2 regions of the Janthinobacterium aestuarii genome follow, and region 1 is predicted to be linked to the other one. Evidence: predicted binding sites of a transcription regulator. Region 1 holds the regulator's gene; the other holds the start of a gene.
What was found. The regulator FliA, encoded in region 1, starts transcription of late flagellar genes. The targets are predictions, from matches to a motif close to CTAAAGTTTNNNNNNNNNNNGCCGNTA.
Positions count from the first base shown of each region.

Region 2: a site for FliA is predicted at 6,572-6,598, ahead of OPV09_RS07670 (flagellar protein FliT). Genes of this name have one in related genera too.

Region 1 is NZ_CP142523.1:5,237,696-5,247,828, reverse strand. It holds gene flhF (flagellar biosynthesis protein FlhF) at 1-486, shown strand, start outside; gene OPV09_RS23630 (MinD/ParA family ATP-binding protein) at 479-1,342, shown strand; gene OPV09_RS23625 (RNA polymerase sigma factor FliA) at 1,388-2,119, shown strand; gene OPV09_RS23620 (flagellar motor protein) at 2,101-2,847, shown strand; gene motD (flagellar motor protein MotD) at 2,853-3,647, shown strand; gene OPV09_RS23610 (translation initiation factor Sui1) at 3,712-4,074, shown strand; gene OPV09_RS23605 (hypothetical protein) at 4,157-5,014, shown strand; gene OPV09_RS23600 (FxDxF family PEP-CTERM protein) at 5,133-5,696, opposite strand; gene OPV09_RS23595 (flagella synthesis protein FlgN) at 6,097-6,564, opposite strand; gene flgM (flagellar biosynthesis anti-sigma factor FlgM) at 6,573-6,881, opposite strand; gene flgA (flagellar basal body P-ring formation chaperone FlgA) at 6,993-7,688, opposite strand; gene flgB (flagellar basal body rod protein FlgB) at 7,880-8,332, shown strand; gene flgC (flagellar basal body rod protein FlgC) at 8,335-8,736, shown strand; gene OPV09_RS23570 (flagellar hook assembly protein FlgD) at 8,752-9,450, shown strand; gene OPV09_RS23565 (flagellar hook protein FlgE) at 9,509-10,133, shown strand, end outside.
Region 2 is NZ_CP142523.1:1,711,155-1,721,287, reverse strand. It holds gene OPV09_RS07695 (PhzF family phenazine biosynthesis protein) at 1-766, shown strand, start outside; gene OPV09_RS07690 (S9 family peptidase) at 958-3,165, shown strand; gene OPV09_RS07685 (CsbD family protein) at 3,236-3,421, opposite strand; gene OPV09_RS07680 (class I SAM-dependent methyltransferase) at 3,597-4,241, opposite strand; gene OPV09_RS07675 (M13 family metallopeptidase) at 4,312-6,396, opposite strand; gene OPV09_RS07670 (flagellar protein FliT) at 6,687-6,938, shown strand; gene OPV09_RS07665 (hypothetical protein) at 7,355-8,485, opposite strand; gene fumC (class II fumarate hydratase) at 8,658-10,052, shown strand.

The DNA of each region.
Region 1 (10,133 bases):
GCGGATTTGCGCATCGCCCTGAAAGAATTGAAGAACAAGCACACGGTGCTGATCGATACGGTGGGCGTGAGCCAGCGCGACCAGATGGTGACGGAGCAGGTGGCCATGCTGTCGGGTGCCGGCGCCGACGTGAAACGTTTGCTGTGCCTGAATTCCACGGCAACCCAGGAAACCCTCAACGAAGTGGTGCGCGCCTATCAGGGCAGCGGCCTGGCCGGCTGCATCATGACCAAGCTCGATGAAGCGGCGTCGATCGGCAACGTGCTTGACGTGGTGATCCGCCAGAAGCTGAACCTGTTCTATGTGTCGAACGGCCAGCGCGTGCCGGAAGACCTGTACCTGGCCGACCGTGGCTACCTGATCGACCGCGCCTTCAAGCTCAAGCGCGACTCGGCGGCCACGCAGTTTTCCGACGCTGAACTGCCGCTCCTGATGGCGCAGGCGGCCGCCCGCAACAATGAAGCGCGCGGGGTGCACCTTGGCTAATTTCGATTTCGACCAGGCTGAAGGCTTGCGCCGCATGCTGGCCGGCCCGCAGCCGCGCGTCATGACGTTTCTCTCGGCCACGCCGCAGGACGACAAGGGCGCCATGCTGGTCAACCTGGGTGCTTCGCTCGTCTACGGCGGCAATGACGTGCTGTTGCTTGACGCCAGCGGCGGCAGCGATGGCGTGGCCGCGCGCCTGGGACTGGCGCACGGCGCCAGCCTGCGCGACGTGGCGCGCCAGCAGTGCGGCTTGAACCAGGTCATCCACCAGGTGCCGCAAGGCTTTGGCGTGGCGAGCCTGGGCGCGCGCAACCATTTGATGGACAGCATGGACTATGCGGGCGAGGAGGAATTGCGCCGCCTGGGCAAGACTTTCGACGTGCTGGCGCGCCGGAGCGGCATCGTGCTGGTCGACGGCGTCGTGGCAGACGAGGGCGCCTGCTTCCCCGTGCCCTTGATGGCGTCGTCCGATATCGTCGTGCAAGTCTCCACCAGCGCCACCTCGATCAAGGCGGCGTACTGCCTGATCAAGCGCCTGAGCCAGGAACTGGGACGCCGTCCGTTCGGTATTCTCGTCACCGGCGCTTCCGAATCCGAAGCAAAAGTGGTATACGATAATATGGCACAGGCGGCGAGCCGTTACCTGGCCGTGAAGCTGACGTCGATGGGTTCGGTGCCTGCCGATGAGTATCTGCACCGCGCGGCGCGCCTGGGCCGCAGCGTGGTCGATGCGTTTCCGCTGGCCGGCGCCTCGGTGGCGTTTCGCGGACTGGCCGAGCGGCTGGCCCGTTCGGCGGCGCCCGTGCTCGGCGGCACCTTGTACCAGACGGGGAGCCCGCACCAGTTCAGCGCCTGAAGCCAACCGTAGCACCAGATAAGATGAGAAAACAATAAGCAGCCTATGTACACGGTCAAAGGGAAATCGAACAAGGACTATTTGCTGACGGAGCATATTCCGCTGGTGAAGCGTCTGGCGCACCATATGAAGGCGAAATTGCCGCCTTCGGTCGAGGTCGATGACCTGATCCAGGCCGGCATGATCGGCCTGCTCGATGCCATCAGCCGCTATGAAGAGACGCATGGCGCGCAGTTCGAGACGTATGCCGTGCTGCGCATCCGCGGCGCCATGCTCGACGAATTGCGCACCAGCGACTGGCTGCCGCGCAGCATGCGCCAGAACATGCGCAAGATCGAAGAGGCGATGAGCACCTTGCAGCAGCGCCTCGGCCATCCGCCGACAGAGTCGGAAGTGGCGAAACTGCTCAAGATGTCGCTGGCCGACTACCAGGAAATGCTGGGCGACGGCGGCGGCCACCAGCTCGTGTACTACGAAGACTTTCATGACCCGGACGGCAATGACAGCTTCCTCGACCGCCATTGCGTGGACGAGGACAGCGACCCCTTGCGTTCCCTGCTCGATACCGATTTCCGGCAATCCGTGATCGATGCCATCGACGCGCTGCCACCACGCGAGAAAATACTCATGGGCCTGTATTACGAAGAAGAGCTGAACCTGAAGGAGATCGGCGCGGTGATGGGCGTATCCGAATCGCGCGTCTCGCAGCTGCATACCCAGGCCGTCGCGCGCCTGCGCGCAACCTTGAGGGAGCAGGCGTGGACTGGTCCAGCGTAATCGGGCTGGCGCTGGCGCTGGCGGGCCTCTTGGTCGGCCAGGCACTGGAAGGCGGCAAGATGGCCTCCCTGCTGCAGCCGGCCGCCTTTGCCATCGTGGTCATCGGCACTTTCGGCGCCGTGCTGCTGCAAACGCGGCTGCGCACTTTCGTGCGCGGCCTGGAAATGCTGCGCTGGGTCTTCCTGCCGCCAGCCGACACGCGCGCCGCGCTGGCGCGCGACATCGGGCAATGGAGCTTGACGGCGCGCCGCGACGGCCCGCTGGCGCTCGAGCGCCTGATGGAAAACACGGCCGACCGCTTCAACGCCAAGGGCTTGCGGATGATCGTCGACGGCATCGCGCCCGACAAGCTGCGCCAGCTGCTCGACGTGGAAATCTCCGCCTACGAAATGGCCGAGCGCCAGGCCGTCAAGGTGTGGGAATCGGCGGCCGGCTATTCGCCCACCATCGGTATTCTGGGCGCCGTGCTGGGCCTGATACACGTGATGGAAAATCTCACCGACCCAAGTAAATTAGGCAGCGGCATCGCCGTGGCGTTTGTCTCGACCATCTACGGCGTCGGCCTGGCCAACCTGCTGTTCCTGCCGGTGGCGAATAAACTCAAGGCCATCGTCTCGCGCCGCGTGCTGCAGTACGAAATCACGGCCGCCGTGCTGTACGACATCGCCACGGGCGACCACACGCGCATCATCGAAGAGCGCGTGTCCAGCCTGCTGCACGAGCACTGACCATGATGCGGCGCGCGCGCAGGAAGTATGACGAGGAACCGGACAACCAGGACCGCTGGCTGATCTCGTACGCCGACTTCATCACCCTGCTGTTCGCGTTCTTTGTCGTCATGTACGCCATTTCGCAAGTCAACGAAGGCAAGTACCGCGTCTTCCAGAACGCCATCGGCCAGGCCTTCAGCCTGGAAAAGGGCGCGCCGCCCATCATCATGGAAGCGCCGCAAGCGATCCCGCTGCCGAACCCTGCTCTGAAACGCCGCACGGAAGCCATCCGCCGCGAGCGTGAACACATGACGCGCCTGGCGCAGGACTTGACGTCGACCCTGGCGCCGCTGGTCAAGGAAGGCAAGGTGCGGGTCACGCAGACGAGCCGCGGCGTGAGCGTGGAAATCAATGCCAGCGTGCTGTTCGACCCGGGCGCGGCGCGCCTGACGGCTGAGTCGGACCAGGCCCTGCGCGCCGTCGCCGTGCTGCTCAAGGACGATACGCACGACGTGCAGGTGGAAGGGCATACGGACGTGCAGCCGATCAGCAATTCCAACTTTGCCTCGAACTGGGAATTGTCGGCCGCGCGCGCCAGCGCCGTGGTGCGCCTGTTCATTGCCAGCGGCGTCAAGGCGTCGCGCCTGACGGCCGTCGGTCACGCCGACAATATCCCCGTGGCGCCCAATGAAACGGCGGAAGGGCGCGCGCGCAACCGCCGGGTCGCCGTGACGATCCTCTCGGGCATCCCGGAAACGGTGACGGAAGTGCCGACAGCGCCCGTGGCGCCGGCACCGGCACCTGCTCCGGCCAACTGACGGTCGTCAACTGCGGGCCGCCGCTTGGTACAATCGCGGCCTTCTTTCTTTTTATTTCTCCATCATGAAAAGCAGCTCCCAGGGCGGTCTCGTCTATTCCACTGAAACGGGCCGCATGTGTCCGGCCTGCCGCCAGCCGCTGGCGCAATGCGCGTGCAAGGCGCAAGCCAAGGCGGCGCCGGCGGGCGACGGCGTGGTGCGCGTGTCGCGCCAGACCAAGGGCCGCGGTGGCAAGAGCGTCACCGTGGTCAAGGGCTTGCCGCTGGACGCCATCGCGCTGGCCCTGCTGGGCAAGCAGCTGCGCACGCAGTGCGGCTCGGGCGGCACGGTCAAGGATGGCGTGATCGAAGTGCAGGGCGACCATGTCGACACCATTCTTGCCGCGCTGACCAGGCTGGGCCACCAGCCGAAAAAGGCGGGCGGCTAGCCGGGGCGCGTGCGTGCGGAGGCGTGCGGCCCGCTGCCGTGCGCCTGTGGTAACGTGCATTTCCTTTTATGCGCCACCTCATATGAATAACAAACTGACCGGTATCGCCATCGCCGCTGCCATCGCGGCAGTGCTGGCGGTCGTGTACTGGCCCGCGCCCGATGGCGGCGCACCGGACACTGCCGCTACCGCTGCCGCCAGCGCGCCGCCGGGACGCAGCCTGGCATCGTATTTGAATATCGACGCCACCCCGGCCGCCGATGCGGCGCCCGTTGTCGTGTCCCTGGCGCAGCGGCTCGAGCGCCTGGCCTCCAGCGGCAAGCCGGAAGACGCGTATGCGGCCTATAACCTGATCGACGACTGCATCGTTTTCCAGCGCGAAAGCCGCTTGCCGGGGATGGAATTCGAGCTGGGACGCGAGATGACGGCGGAAGAAAAAGCAGCCCAGCAGCAGTTGTGCGCGGGCATGACGCAGCGCCAGCGCGAGGATCGCCTCGGCTACCTGGCCACTGCCGCGCAAGGCGGCGTGCCGGGCGCGGCCACGCTGTTCCTGTCGGAAGGTCCGTTCGGCGACCGCAGCGCGCTGCGCAACCGTCCCGACGATCCGCTGGTGCAGGCCTGGAAGCGGCAAGCGATCGCCCAGCTGACAACACAGGCGGACGCGGCGGAACTGAGCAGCGTGTCGACCCTGATGATGGCCTATCTGCGCGATGGCGACGTGGTGCAGAAGGACGCGCCGCAAGCGTATGGCTACCTGCTGGCCCTGCGCATGGTCTACAACGACATCCTCACGCCAGGCACGACGAACCCTTACCAGGATGAATACTGGCACTGGCTGCAAAACGAGCTGACGCCGGAACAGCAGGCCGCCGCCCTCACCAAGGCGAATGGCATCGCCGCGAAATTCCGCCAGCATACGGGCCGGCCCGCGCACGGTTGAGTGCGTAGGCCTGCCCCTGCCTGGGCTGGCCCGTGCAGAGGCCAGCCCGTGCGTGGAACCGCTGCGCCTGCCCCGTGTCTGCCAGCTACGGCAGTGCTTGCAGGCGCCCCGATGCCGATCAGGCAGCCATCTTGCGGCGCCGTATGCTATACCCGATCAGGCCCAGTCCCGCCAGCAGCATGCCATAGGTTTCCGGTTCCGGTACGGCCGTGGTGATGGAAATGTCCAGCACGGAATCACGCACGCCGATGCCGCTTGCCACCAAGGTGTAGGTGCCAGGTCCCAGCAGGCCGTCGAAGGTCGAATGGGCAAACGCGCCCAGCACGCCGGTGAAGGTATCCGATTGCACCAGGTTATTGCTGGAGTCGAACAGGTCAATGTTGACGCCAGTCAGGCGGGGACCGAAGTCGTTGGCGCCCGTGACCAGCCAGGCCGCGTTGCCCGTGAACGACTGCACGCCGGCGCCGACCGTAAACGTGGTCGTTTGCAGCAGCGAGCCGCGCTCCGTCGTGAAGGTGTCGACGAACAAGGTGTCTTGCGCCAGCAGCGGCGTGGCCACCACGGCGGTCGATACGAGGTGGCTATAGAACACGGCTTGCGTTTCGGCCTGCGCGACCGGCGCCAGCAGGGTGCAGCCGAGCAGCAGCGCCGCGCCAGCCTTGCTTACTGAGAGAGAGTTCATATCATGCTCCTGTGTACTTGCGATTGAGGTGGTGTGCGTCGTGGCGCAGCGCAAAAGCGCAGGCTGGGGCGTGAAATGGATCAGCTATGCCTGCGGGAACGAAGTTCGTGTCGGCGAGGAAAGTCCCACCTGGAGATGTACGGCGTACGCCAGGGATTAGCATATAGTCATCACCTGTCTCAAGTTTGAGCATGCTCAAACGTGCGGCGTCAAAAAGGGCTTGTGTTGTTTCTGCGTGCGGTGTTGTGGGGGGAATGCGGACGCGCTGGCACCGCCGCAGTCTCCCTGGAGGGAGCGACACGGCGATGATGTTCTCGATGGCAGCCGTATGGGTGCCGCTGCTCGGGACGGCGTCAGGCGTGCAGCAATGGCTTCTTGCTGGGGTGAAACGGGAAGACGCTTAGCCGATGACGACGCGCCGGCTGGCCGGGTTCGACATCGGTTGGCCACTGGGGCCGTAGAAATTGCCGCTTTGGGCCGTGGGGCGCATGGCGTTCAGGGCGCCTTGCGTGTGCAGCATGTGTTTGTTGACCAGCAGGCTGTTCAGCCGGTTCTGTTCCTTCGCTTCGCGCGTCGTCTCGAGCAGGGCTTTCCACAGGGGCGCCGCCTCGGCTTCGCTGGCGCTGACCAGCCAGTCTTCCATGCCCGCTTCGGCGGCGGTAAAACCTGCTGCCGCCAGCGCCTGGTGGCGTTGCGCCGCCAATTGGCTCAATTGTCCTACGAGTGCCGTCTTGCGCACCGTGAGCTCCGTGATTGCATCGATGTCAGCGGCAACCAGATGCCGCTGTTCTTCTTTCATCAATGCCAGCAATGTGGTCATGAGCTGTTGCTCGTCGCGCAGGCTGGAAAACGGAGTCACTGATTGCATGAGGGAACCTATCTATTTCGTGAGTGCAGCAAGTCCTTGACTGTGTCGAGGAGACCGTCCGCCACTTTTTCAGAGTTGACCTGGAACTGGCCGTCGGCGATCGCCAGCTTGATGCGTTCGACTTTTTTCGTGTCGAACACGGCGCCGCTGCCGGCAGTTGCACTGGCCGCTAATGCCTGTCCTTGTGGCGACAGGCGTACATTGTCCGACGTCGTCGGTGTTGCCTGGGCTTTCTCGGCATTCCGGGCGCCGGAGGTATTCGCGGGCGCCACCGGCAGGCCGGGATTGCTTTTAATGGTGTTATCGGTAATTTTCACAGCGTGATCCTCGTCTGGTCGAAGTCAAAAAACTCCGGGATATGTGTCATTATCGGCACCTTCTTCCGAAACTTTAGTGCGCCAGACCACAATATCGCTGTCCATCCGGGTTTAAAAGGCGACCTCCACCAAGCCGCCCGCGCGCGCCACGCCGCTGATCTGCTGCCCGCTCTGCGTGCGCACCTGCACCGTCTGGCCATCGCCTGCGCTGCCGATGGCGCGTCCTTCTGATGCCACCTGGAAACCGTTGCCACTGGAAACTACACGTACCAGCTGGCCCTGCATCACCACCGGCTTGCGGCGCAGGGTGTCGAGGCGCATCGGCGTGCCTGGTGGCAAGGAAATATTCGTGCTCGCCCCTACTACCTGGGCCATGTCCGTGGCGATACCTGCCGGCAATGCGGCCAGGTCGCCCTGCATCGTCACCAGCTGGCTGGCGTCGATGGCTTGTCCTTGCGCCAGCGGCACGGCGCTGGCCACGTAGTCGCCCACGACGGCCACGTTCGCCTGCAAATAGATAGTCCAGCTGGAGGGCGCCGTGCAGCGCACGCCGACGGTGGTCTTGCCCCAGGCGCGCGCGCCCGGCGCCATGAACGCTTGCGGCGCGGGGCAGGCAGCCAGGTTCAGGCGCGGATCGACGGCGCCGACGGTGATGGTTACCTTGCCCGGCAAGCCATTGCTTTGCACTTGCAGGAATTGTTCCACGCTGTTGCGCAGCGCTTCCGGCGTTTGCCGGCCGGCGTTTTGCGCCTGGGCCAGCAGTGGCAGGGCGGCAAGAGCGAAGAGGAAAGCAAGCGGTGTTTTCATGGTGATAGGCCTCTGGAATACTGCCATGATAGTGGGCGAGGCCCCGTTCGAAGCGCCGATTAAGGGGTAAAAGTACGGTCTGATCCGGCGATGGTCTTGCTGGTGGGCACCGTACTATGTTTCCTGTCATCACTATACCGCCATCCTTCCGCCATCTCGGGCGCCAGTGGCAGATCTTTCCGGAGCCTGACATGATAGGGAAACTCGACGATTACATGCGCTTCAACGAGACGGCGCTGAGCCTGCGCTCGACGCGCCAGGAATTGCTCGCCTCGAATATCGCCAATGCCGACACGCCCAACTACAAGGCGCGCGATGTCGATTTCGCCGCCGCCCTGAAGGGCGCGATGGCGCGCAAGGATGGCGTGCCGCCGGCCCTGAAGGGCACGGCGCCACAGCATATGCCGGGCAAGGGCGTGGCCGCGGCAGCGGGCGCGGCCGGCGGCGGCAAGGTCGAGACCCTGGCCGACGGTACGCCGCTGCTGTACCGCGCGCCTGCCCAGGGCGCCGTCGATGGCAACACGGTCGACATGGATCTCGAGCGCAATGCCTTTGCCGACAACGCCATCCGTTACGAGGCGGCCGTGACGTTCCTCAACTCGCAGATCAAGGGCATGCTGACGGCCATCCAGGGAGGACAATAATCATGTCGCTATTTAATATCTTCAATGTTTCCGGTTCAGCCATGAGCGCCCAGGCGCAGCGCCTGAACACGGTGGCCAGCAACCTGGCCAATGCCGACAGCGCCACCAGCGCCACGGGCGAAGCCTACCGCGCCAAGCAGGTGGTGTTCGAAGCCGTGCCCATGGCCAACGGCGCCACGGCCGTCAAGGTGCAGAAGGTGATCGAAGACCCGTCGCCGATGAAGCTGGTCTACGACCCGAAGAACCCGCTGGCCGATGAAAAGGGCTACGTCACCATGCCCAACGTGAATACGGTCGACGAGATGGTCAACATGCTGTCGGCTTCGCGTTCGTACCAGACCAACGTGGAAACCATGAACGCGGCCAAGTCGCTGCTCCTGAAAACCCTTACCATCGGCCAATAAGGCTGACTGACCATTATGGCAACCATCGATACCAGCACCGCCACCGTCACCGACCTGATGGCGACGATGAATCCGAAGAAGAACACGGCCGCGAAAGGCAGCGTCGAGGAAGAAACGAACAAATTCCTGACCCTGCTGGTGACCCAGCTGCAAAACCAGGATCCGATGAACCCGCTGGACAATGCACAGCTGACGAGCCAGCTCGCCCAGCTGTCCACGGTGACGGGCGTCAACAAGCTCAATACCACCCTGGAAACGCTCAAGACCAGCTACCAGCAAGCCGAATCCATGCAGGCGGCCAATATCATCGGCCATGGCGTGTTGACGGCAGGCAAGAACATCAACTTAACCAAGAGCGCGGCCCTGCTGGGCGTGGACCTGGCGACGCCGGCCGACAAGGTCAAGGTCATCATCTACAACAGCACGGGCAAGGAAGTCCATTCCATCGACCTGGGGCCGCAGGACGCGGGTACCTTGCCGCTGGGCTGGAACGGCTCCACGGCCGAGCTCGACAAGGATGGCAAGAACATCGTGCTGCCTGACGGCGCCTACACGTTTTCGGTGGAAGCCACGCGCGGCGGCGCCAAGCTGACCGATGCGGCGGCGTTGATGTTCGGCTCGGTTGCCAGCGTGTCGACGGGCGCGGGCGGCGTGAAATTGAACGTGCCGGGCGTGGGCAGCATCACCATGGCCGACGTGAAACAGATTTTGTAAGCAAGCCGCTCATTTGTAGCGTAGACCCTCTACCCCTAATTTCTACCAGGAGAACACAATGTCTTTCCAACAAGGCCTGAGCGGCTTGAATGGCGCCGCCAAATCGCTGGACGTCATCGGCAACAACATCGCCAATTCGGCCACCGTGGGTTTCAAGCAATCGCAGGCGCAGTTCGCCGACATCTATGCCAACTCGCTGTATGGCGTGGGCGGCAACCAGCCCGGTATCGGGGTATCCGTGTCGCAAGTGGCGCAGCTGTTCAACCAGGGTAACCTGGAGAGCTCGTCCAATCCGCTCGACATCGCCATCAATGGCGGCGGTTTCTTCCGCACCAGCGTGAACGGCGCCATCCAGTATTCGCGCAACGGCCAGTTCCAGGTCGACAAGAGCGGCTTCATCATCAATGCGCAGAAAGCCCAGCTGACCGGCTATCCGGCCGATGCGAACGGCAAGATCCTGGCCGGCGCCACCGTGCCGCTGCAGATCGACCCGTCCGACATGGCACCGCAGGCGACCACCAAGGTCGATACCCAGGTCAACCTCGATTCCAACTCGGCCATGCCGACCGTGGTGCCGTTCAGCGTGGGCGAGCAAAAATCGTGGACCAAGCAATTCCCCGTGCCCGTCTTCGATTCACTGGGCAATGCCCACACCATGTCCAATTTCTACGTCAAGACGGGCA
Region 2 (10,133 bases), 2.8 Mb from region 1:
GGTGCTCGACGCCGATGGCCTCGATACCGCGCAGATGCAGGCGATCGCGCGCTGGACGGGCCTGTCCGAAACCACCTTCGTGCTGGCGCCGCACGATCCGGCAGCCGACTACCGCGTGCGGATTTTTTCGCCCGAGATGGAATTCCCGTTCGCCGGCCACCCGACCCTGGGCACGGCGCACGCCCTGCTCGACTCGGGCATGCAGCCGAAAGGCGCGCGCATCGTGCAGGAATGCGGCGTCGGCCTCGTGCAGATCGAGCGGCAGGCGGGCGGCGTGCTGGCGTTCCAGGCGCCGCCGTGCACGGCGCGCGCGCTCAAACCCACTCTGCTGCCGCTGCTGCAAACCGCGCTGGGCGGCACGCCGGCCGCTGCCGGCACCGTCGTCGACATGGGCATCCGCTGGCTGTGCGTACCGCTGGCAAGCGCCGCCGCCTGCCTGGCCGTGCGCGCCGATATCGCATCGCTGACGGCCTTGCTGGCCGCAGCCGGAGCGGACGGCCTGGCGCTGTACGGCCCGCACGCTGCGGGCGGGCCGGCCGATTACGAAGTGCGCGCGCTGCTCAGCGAACATGGCGCGCTGGTGGAAGACCCCGTCACGGGCAGTGCCAACGCCTGCATCGCGCACCTGCTGGCCGGTGGCGACTACTGCGTCCGCCAGGGCACCTGCCTGCAGCGCGACGGCCGCGTGTCCGTCAGCTTCCGCGATGGTCAAGCCTGGATAGGCGGCGCCTGCCTGAGCGTCGTCACGGGGTCGATATTGGCCTGAACCGGGCAAAGCGCCATCGAATGGATGGTGCCTGGATATTTTTCACGAAGGAAATACGGCCAGCACGCCCATATTCCGTGGCCGGGGCTATCGCATAAAGAGGCACGCTCTGGTATCGTCTTACGCTTAGGCAACGCTCAAGTTCGCCTATGCATGCAGTGCCCTTCATTCTTCCAACTACCGAGACATCCATGCGTTTTATTCTTTGTTTTCTGGCCGCGATGGCCAGCGTTCCCGCATCGGCTGAAAAGCTGACCCTGGAACGCATCCACGCCGATCCGGCGCTGGCCGGCCCCGGCGTGCGCAACCTGAAGGTGTCGCCCGATGGCGAGCGAGTCACATTCCTGCGCGGCCGCGCCGACAACCAGTTCCAGCTCGACCTGTGGGAATTCAAGCTGAAGGACAAGAGCACGCACCGCCTCGTCGACTCGAAGGCGCTGGTGCCGAATGAAACGATTTCGCCCGAAGAGCAGGCGCGCCGCGAACGCGAGCGCACGGCCAGCCTGAACGGCATTCTCAGCTACAGCTGGTCGCCCGACGGCAAGCAACTGCTGGTGCCGCTGGCCGGCAATCTGTACCTGGTCGACGCGGCCCATCCGGACAAGGCGCGCCTGGTCGCCAAGGGCAATGTGCTCGACCCGAAAATCTCGCCGAAAGGCCGCTACGTCTCGTTCGTGCGCGACCAGAACATCTATGTGATCGACCTGAAGTCGGGCCAGGAACGCCAGCTGACGACCAATGGCAAGGGCACGATACGCAACGGCGAAGCCGAATTCGTGGCGCAGGAAGAAATGGGCCAGCGCACCGGCTACTACTGGGCCCCGGACGATTCCGCCATCGCCTACAAACGCTACGACGAAGCACCGGTTCCTGTCGTGCGCCGCTTTGAAATCTTCGCCGACCGCACGGACGTCGTCGAGCAGCGCTACCCTGCCGCCGGCGACCCGAACGTACTGGTGCAGCTGCTGATCGTCTCGCCGGAAACGGGCGTGCAGCGCCAGGTGGAGCTGGGCACGAACCCGGACATCTACCTGGTGCGCGCCGACTGGAGCGCGGACAGCAAATCGCTCGTGTACCAGCGCCAGTCGCGCGACCAGAAGATCCTCGACCTGGTCGCCGTCGACGCAGCCACGCTGGCGCAGCGCACCCTGCTGACGGAAACGTCGACAACCTGGGTCAGCATCCATGACGACCTGCGCTTCCTGTCGAACGGCACCTTCCTGTGGTCGTCCGAGCGCACGGGCCGCAATCACCTGTATTTGTACGACATGAGCGGCAAGCTGCTGCACCCGGTCACGTCCGGCGCATGGGGCATCGACAGCGTGCTGGCCGTGAACCAGAAGACCGGCAAGGTATTCGTCGCGTCGAACCGCGACGCCGTGATCGACAAGCAGACCTACGCGCTGGCGCTCGACGGCAGCACGGCCGACAAGCCGCAGCGCGTGACGAAAGCCGATGGCTGGCACGACACGACGTTCTCGCGCAATGGCGAAGTCTTCGTCGATACGTATTCGGACCCCGCCACGCCGCCGCAGGTGAGCATCCGCCGCCCGGACGGCGCCATGGTGGGCTGGCTGGAAGAAAACGCGCTGAACGCGAGCCACCCGTACGCCAAATACAAGGCGGACCACCTGCCGACGGAATATGGCACCCTGAAGGCCAACGATGGCCAGACGCTGTATTACTCCATCGTCAAGCCGTCGAACTTCGACGCAAGCAAGCGCTACCCCGTCTACCTGTCGACGTATGGCGGCCCGCACTCGCAGCACGTGGCGCGCCGCTGGGGCAACAACTTCGACCAGTACATGGCGCAGCAGGGCTTTGTCGTCTTCCGCCTCGATAACCGCGGTTCGTCGCGCCGCGAGCGCGCGTTCACGGACGCCATCTACCACAACCTGGGCGCGGCCGAAGTGGCCGACCAACTGGTGGGCATCGACTGGCTGGGCAAGCAAAGCTTCGTCGATGCCAAACGCATCGGCGTATTCGGCTGGAGCTATGGCGGCTTCATGACCCTGCGCCTTCTGTCGGCAGCGTCCGACAAGATCGCCATGGGCGTCTCGGTAGCGCCCGTGACCGACTGGTCGCTGTACGACACCCACTACACGGAGCAATTCCTCGGCATGCCGAAGGAAAACGTCGATGGCTACAAGGCCAGCACCGTGTTCGCCCACCTCGACGGCCTGAAGTCGCCGCTGCTGCTGGTGCACGGCATGGCCGACGACAACGTCTTGTTCAGCAACAGCACGCGTTTGATCGACGCGCTCGTGAACCGCGGCGTGCAGTTCGACCTGATGACGTATCCGGGCGCCAAGCACGGCATCTCGTCGCGCGCGGGCCAGCGCCACGTGTACAAGAAAATCGAGATGTTCTTCAAGCAGAACCTGGGCGTAGCGAAGTAAAGCGCACCCGCAAATGAAAACCGCCGCCTGTCTCGCGACAGGCGGCGGTTTTTTTTATGCGTGCGTCAGATTACGGCTTGCGCGTGACGGTTTCGACCGCATCCTTGACGTCGCCAACCTTCTTCTGCACTTTGCCTTCGACCTGGTTTGCCAGGCCCTTGGCTTGCTGTTCTTCGCTGCCGACGACCTTGCCAGCGGCTTCCTGGATTTTACCGCCGACTTCCTTCAGTTTACCTTCGACTTGATCTTTGTTCATGATGGATCCTCACTGTAGTTGGTACATCTGTTGTCCTGCCCCGAAGGGCCGGTACTGCGGCTCACACGCCGTTGCAAACTGCTTGCTGCGTGTCGATGTGTCCATACTACGCTTGAGGTTGCAAAAACTATGTACGGTCCCTAACACATGCCAAAAATCAGCTAATCGCGCGAAATCAGCCCGCTTTGCGCCATACCGTCGCCAGCCAAGGCTGCTGCTCGCGCGGCAAGCCGGGCGGGCGGTAGTACTGCTCGACCAGGCTGAATCCGGCCGCCTGCACATACGCGGCCCATGTCGCTTCGTCGTGGTAGCTGCCGTAGCGCGCGCCGTTCCAGCCTTCCTGGTTCTGCCCGCGCGGATTCGAGCTGAACAGCACGCCGCCCGGTTTCAGGCACGTGTACAAGGCGCGCAGCACGCCGGGCAGAACGGCGCTGGGCACGTGGAACAGCACGGCATTCGCGAACACGCCGTCGAAGTGCGCGGCAGGCAAGTCGAGGTCGACGAAATCCTGCTGCCATACGGTGCAGCCGCTGTAGGCGCGCGCCATCTCGACGAAGCGGGCGCTGCCATCGACACCGGTGGCGTGGTGGCCCATGGCCGTGAACGCTTTCAGATCGCGGCCCGGGCCGCAGCCGAGGTCGAGAATCTCCACAGGCGCCGGACGGCCGATGGCGTTCAGCAGCGCACTGATATTCTGGCTGACGTCGTGGTCGCGCGTGCCTTCGAAAAACTGCTCGGCGCTGGCGTCGTAATGGGCCAGGGTGCGTTCGGTGATGGCGTGGATGGGGTCTTGCTGATCTTGCGGTGGGGTCGGCTTCATGGCGGTCCTGTCGATATGTTCCGCCATTTTACGGTGCCGGCGCGCTGTGCGCCGGCACCGTCACCATTTGCTACCAGACGCGCACGCGCTGCTCGGGCGCCAGGTACAGCTGCTGCCCCGGCTTGACGTCGAAGGCCGGGTACCAGGCGTCGAGGTTGCGCACGGTGGCGGCGCGGTATTGCGCCGGCGCGTGGCCATCCGTGAGGATTTGCTGGCGCGCCGCCGCTTCGCGCGCCTTGCTGCGCCAGCTGACGCCGTAGCCGGTGAAGAAGTCGCGGTCCGCGCCCGGCTGCGCTGGCTTGCCCTGCTGCGACAGGGTGAACGCGTCATGCGCGGCCGCCACGCCGGCCAGGTCGGCCAGGTTTTCGCTCAGGGTCAGCTGGCCATTCACGGCCAGGTCGGGGAACGGTTTGTAGGCCGCGAACTGCGCCACCAATTGCTTCGAGGCCGACTGGAAATGCGCCAGGTCGGCTGGCGTCCACCAGTCGCGCAGCTTGCCCTGGGCATCGAACTGGGCGCCCTGGTCGTCAAAACTGTGGCTGATCTCGTGGCCGATGGTGGCGCCGATGCCGCCATAGTTGGCCGCGTCGGACGCTGCCGGATCGAAGAATGGCGGCTGCAGGATGGCGGCCGGGAAGTTCAGCGCATTTTGCAGCGGCAGGTTGACGGCGTTGACCAGCTGCGCCGGCATGGCCCAGGCCTTTCGGTCGGGCGACTGGCCCAGCTTGGCCAGTTCCTGCCGGTAATGGAACTGTTCCGCCCGCTGCACATTGCCCAGCGCATCGCCGCGCACGACGCGCAAGCCCGCATAATTTTCCCAGCGCTCCGGATAGCCGACGCCCACGTACAGGGTCTTGAGTTTTTCCTGCGCCTGCGCCTTGGTGGCCGGCGCCATCCAGTCGAGCTTGTCGATGCGGCGCGAGAAGGCGGCGACGATATTCGTCACCATGTCCTGCACGCGGGCTTTCGATTCAGGCGGAAAATAGCGTTCCACGTAGAGCTTGCCGACGGCGTCGCTGAGGGCCGCGTTCGTCGCGGCCAGCGCGCGCTTGCTGCGCAGCGACTGCTGCGGCGTGCCGCTCAGGGCGCTGCCATAGAAAGCAAAGCGCTGGTCGGCGGCCGCCTTCGGCAAGGTCGTGCTGAAATGGTTGATCGTGTGGAAAGCCAGGAAATCCTTCCACGTGGCCAGCGGCACGCTACCCACCAGGGCCGCGCTGCCCGTCATGGCCGTCGGATGCCAGACGATGAAATCCGCCTGCTTGCCCAGGCCGGCCGCCTGGAAGAAGGCTTTCCAGTCCAAGCCGGGCGCCTTGCTGGCGAAGTCGGCGGCACGCCACGGATTATTGCCCTTGGCGACATCGGCCGAATCCTCGCGGCTGGCGTGACTGGCGGCAATTTGCTGCTCGAGCGCAAACACGCGCGCGGCGCGGGCCGGCGCATCGCTGTAGCCGGCCTGCTTGAGCATGGCGGCGATATGCGCCTGGTAGCCCGCGCGCAAGCCCTGCATGCGGGCGCTGTCGCTCAGGTAGAACGCGCGGTCGGGCAAGCCCAGTCCGCCCTGCAGCAGATAGGCCACATTGCGCGTGGTATCGTTCAAATCTTGCGCCACCCACAGGCCGAACAGGTTTTCCGTATAAAAATTGGTGGAATTGAGCGGGTCGACATCGGCGCGCAGGCTTTCGCCCAGCGCGCGGGCCAGTCCTGCCTGGTCGCGTATGCCATCGATCTTCTTCAGCAGCGGCTTGATCGGCGCCCAGCCCTTCGCTTCGATAGCCGCTTCGTCGATCCAGGAACGGTAAAAATCGCTGACCTGGCGCGCCGAGGCATCGGCCTGTGGCGCCGCCGCCAAGCCTTCGACGAGGCCGATGATGCGCTCGTTGGTGGCGTTGGCGAGGATGGCGAACGAGCCCCAGCTGCTGCGGTCGGCGGGAATCTCCGTGTTGCGCAGCCAGTCGCCATTCACGTAATCGTAGAAGTCGTCGCCGGGCAAGACCGCCGTGGGCGCCGCCACCGTGGCGGCGGGACTGGCGGCCACCTCCTGGCCATGCGCGTGGACGGCGCCCCCGGCCAGCGCGATGCCGGACAGGGCAAGCGCCATGGCGCGCTTGCGCCAGGGACCGGGGAAAGAGGAAGCGGCAGCAGTGGCAACGCGCATGGTGATCCTTTCAGGCAAAGTAACGACAGTAGTGTGCAAAATCATAACGCGTTTTGAGGCGCCGCAACATACTCCCCTGCCACCACGACGCCAGCAGGCAATGCGGCTTGGCGGGCGATGTCGGCAGCAGCCAAGCAATCATCTAAATTATTTTCACTTTTTTTTCAAAAATACCCTCAAGTTCCCCTTGGACCTGCCGTTAATCTGGACAAGCGGTAATCCATTCACTAGTTACGGGTGTGCTCATGACCTCCAACGACGTTCTTTCGATGTATGAAAATATTGCAGGAATGACCAATAAAATGGTCGTGGCCGCACGTTCGAGCGACTGGGATGGCCTGGATACCCTGGAAAACCAGTGTGCCAGCGCCGCCAGCGCGACCATGACAGGCAAGGTGCCCGCCCTGGCCGGCGCCTCGCGTCTGCGCAAGATCGACTTGCTCAAGCAAATCCTGGCCAACGACCGCGAAATCCGCGCCATCACGGAACCATGGATGACGCAACTGCCGAACGCCATGCAGGGTTCGCGCGCACGCATGTAAAGCTTGCCGCGCCAGAAACGACAAAAGCACCCGCGGGTGCTTTTTTTACGTCTGCCGCCATGCCAGCGAGCGCGCCATCTGCGGCGCCCGGAAAACAAGGAGGGGGAATTTGGAAGGCGAGCCCCAGGTATCTCCTGGCGTCGCCTCGCTGCCGGTTGCATCCGGCGTTCGCGAGCACATCGTCGGCATCGCGAACCGCTTCCAGACCCAGGCGTTTATGCAACGCTACACCTGTTTGCCGCGCCACACTATCGTTGGTGACTGCGCCAGGCTGGGGCTGTTTTGTCGTAGAGCAAGTCCACTGAATTAATCATATCACCATCTTTAAGAAATAGGCAACGCGATTGGCCAGCGTTTCCATGTATTTTTTCAATATCTTTTTTTATATCAAATTTCGGCGCCGCCTTGCCATGTCTTTAACGCGAGAACGGCTCCGGTTCCGGCTCGGCCGCCACACCTTCTTCCACGGCTTCCGTCAGCACGGGCACATCCTTCTTCTTGCGGCTAAACGGCTTGCGCAGCAAGACCCAGTACTTCGACGGCGCGCGCGACCCCGCCTCCTGCCTGCGCTTGCGCACGACATACACGATGACGGCCGTCAACAACAGAAAGAGCAAGGTGCCGATACCGAGCCACAACAGACCGTTGCCGCCCGCCTTCTTGTCCTTGTCCGCGGCGGGCGCCGCGTGCAGTGGCTTGGGCTTGGCATGGGGCGCCTGCGCTTCGACGGGCGCGGCGGCTGGCACAGCGGTGGTGGCGGGCAGCGCCAGCGCCTTTTGCAAGTCGCCGATCTTGCCTTCCAATTCGCCGAGCTTTGCATTGAGGGCCGTGTTTTTCTCATCCAGCGCCACGCACGCTTGCGCCTGCTCCATATCGGCTTGGGGCGCGCAAGCGGCCACGGGCGCCGTGGCGCGGCGCGGCGGTGCCGGGCGCTGCTGCACCGTAGCCGCCGGCGTGGGCGCGGCGGGCGGCGGCACGAACACGCGCGCCGGACGCACGAGGCCCTCGGCGCGCGCGCGGGCCGCCAGCGCGGCGGCGTCGGGCGACGGCGCCAAGGGAGCAGGACGTGGTAACGGCAACGGCGCTGGCACGGGCGCCGGAACGGCAGGCCGGACTGGCGCACTGACGGGGGCGGCGGCGGGCGGCGCCGGCGTCAGCCACAAGGTGCCCAGGCGCACGACGGCGCCGCTACCATTACCCAGCAATAAATACAGATGCACGTGGCCCGCCTGGATCGCTTGCCGCGTACTCACGCGCACATAGTGGCGCCCACCGCGTTCCAGCGGGCTGATCGTCAATGTCTGCAGGGCCGGGTCCATGCCGATGCCGCCACCGCGGTACACATCGGGCGAAGCCAGGCGCACGGCCACGCCGCTGGCTTCCTCGGGTGCCAGGGCCGTCAGTTCGATCTCGGCCAGCAGGGGCTGGCCCACATGCGACAGCACGGCCATCTCGCCCAGTTCGGCCGCGCCCACCACAGGCGGCAAGGCCAGGCTGGCGGCGGCGCACGCGATCAAAGACCAACGGGGAAAGATGCTGCTCTGCATGGACTGATCGCTTTGATAACAGGATAGATAATCGGGACTCGCCTGCCTTTAACGGCAGGAAATCGCAAAAATATAGATGGGCCAAGGCAAAAATGATGCAATACGGCATCATCCTGTGCATTTTTGACGCCTGGAGTACACTCGATCCACCTCTATCGATGAAAGGGATGTCATGAGTAGCAGAATCGAACGCGACAGTTTCGGCCCGATCGACGTACCCGCCGACCGGCTGTGGGGAGCGCAAACGCAGCGCTCGCTCGAGCACTTCCATATCTCCACGGAAAAGATGCCGCCCGAACTGATCGCCGCCCTGGCCACCGTCAAACGCGCGGCCGCCCACGTCAACCTGGACCTGGGATTATTGGATGGCAAGAAAGCCGTTGCCATCACGCAGGCGGCCGACGAAGTACTGGCCGGCAAGCACGACGCGGAATTCCCGCTGGCCGTCTGGCAGACGGGCTCTGGCACGCAAAGCAATATGAACATGAACGAAGTGCTGGCCAACCGCGGCTCCGAGCTGATCGGCGGCTTGCGCGGCGCCGAGCGCCTGCTGCATCCGAACGACGACGTCAACCTGGGCCAGTCCTCGAACGACATCTTTCCGACCGCCATCCACGTGGCGGCCGCCCTTGCCGTCGCCAACACGGTCTTGCCACCGCTGCGCCAGTTGCGCGCCACCCTGGATGCGAAAGCGACGGAATTTGCCGACATCGTCAAGATCGGCCGCACCCATTTGCAGGATGCGACGCCACTGACCCTGGGCCAGGAGTTTTCCGGCTACGTGGCGCAACTGGATTTTGCCGAACACATCATCACGGCATCGTTGCCGCCGCTGCTGCAACTGGCCGCCGGCGGCACGGCCGTGGGCACGGGCTTGAATGCCCACGTGGAATTTGCCGGCCGCATCGCGCAAGAACTGGCGCGCCTGACGGGCCAGCCGTTCGAAACGGCCAGCAACAAGTTTGCCGCGCTGGCCGCCCACGACGCCCTCGTCGCCGCCCATGGCGCGCTGAAAACCCTGGCCACGGCCCTGATGAAGATCGCCAACGACGTGCGCTGGATGGCGTCCGGCCCCCGCTCCGGCCTCGGCGAAATCACGATCCCCGAAAACGAGCCGGGCAGCTCCATCATGCCGGGCAAGGTCAATCCTACCCAGTGCGAAGCGCTGACCATGCTGTGCTGCCAGGTGTTCGGCAACGACGTGGCCATCACGGTAGGCGGTGCCTCGGGCAATTTCGAGCTGAACGTCTTCAAGCCCTTGATTGCACACAACTTCCTGCAAAGCGCGCGCCTGCTGGGCGACGGCATGCGCAGCTTCGACGAGCATTGCGCGCACGGCATCGCGCCGAACCGCGAGCGCATCGCCGAACTGATGGAGCGTTCCTTGATGCTGGTCACGGCGCTGGCGCCGCATATCGGCTACGACAAGGCGGCGCAAATCGCCAAGCAGGCCCAGCACGAAGGCACGACCCTGAAGGAAGCGGCGCTGGCCTTGGGCTTTGTTACGGAGGAACAATTCAGTGCGTGGATCGTGCCCCTGGAGATGACGCGGCCCAACAAAAGCTGACTTCCACCCTGCATTGCTGGCGGCTTCAGGTAAACTACGAGTTAGTTGAGGTCGTCATCAAGTGTTGAAAACACATCATTG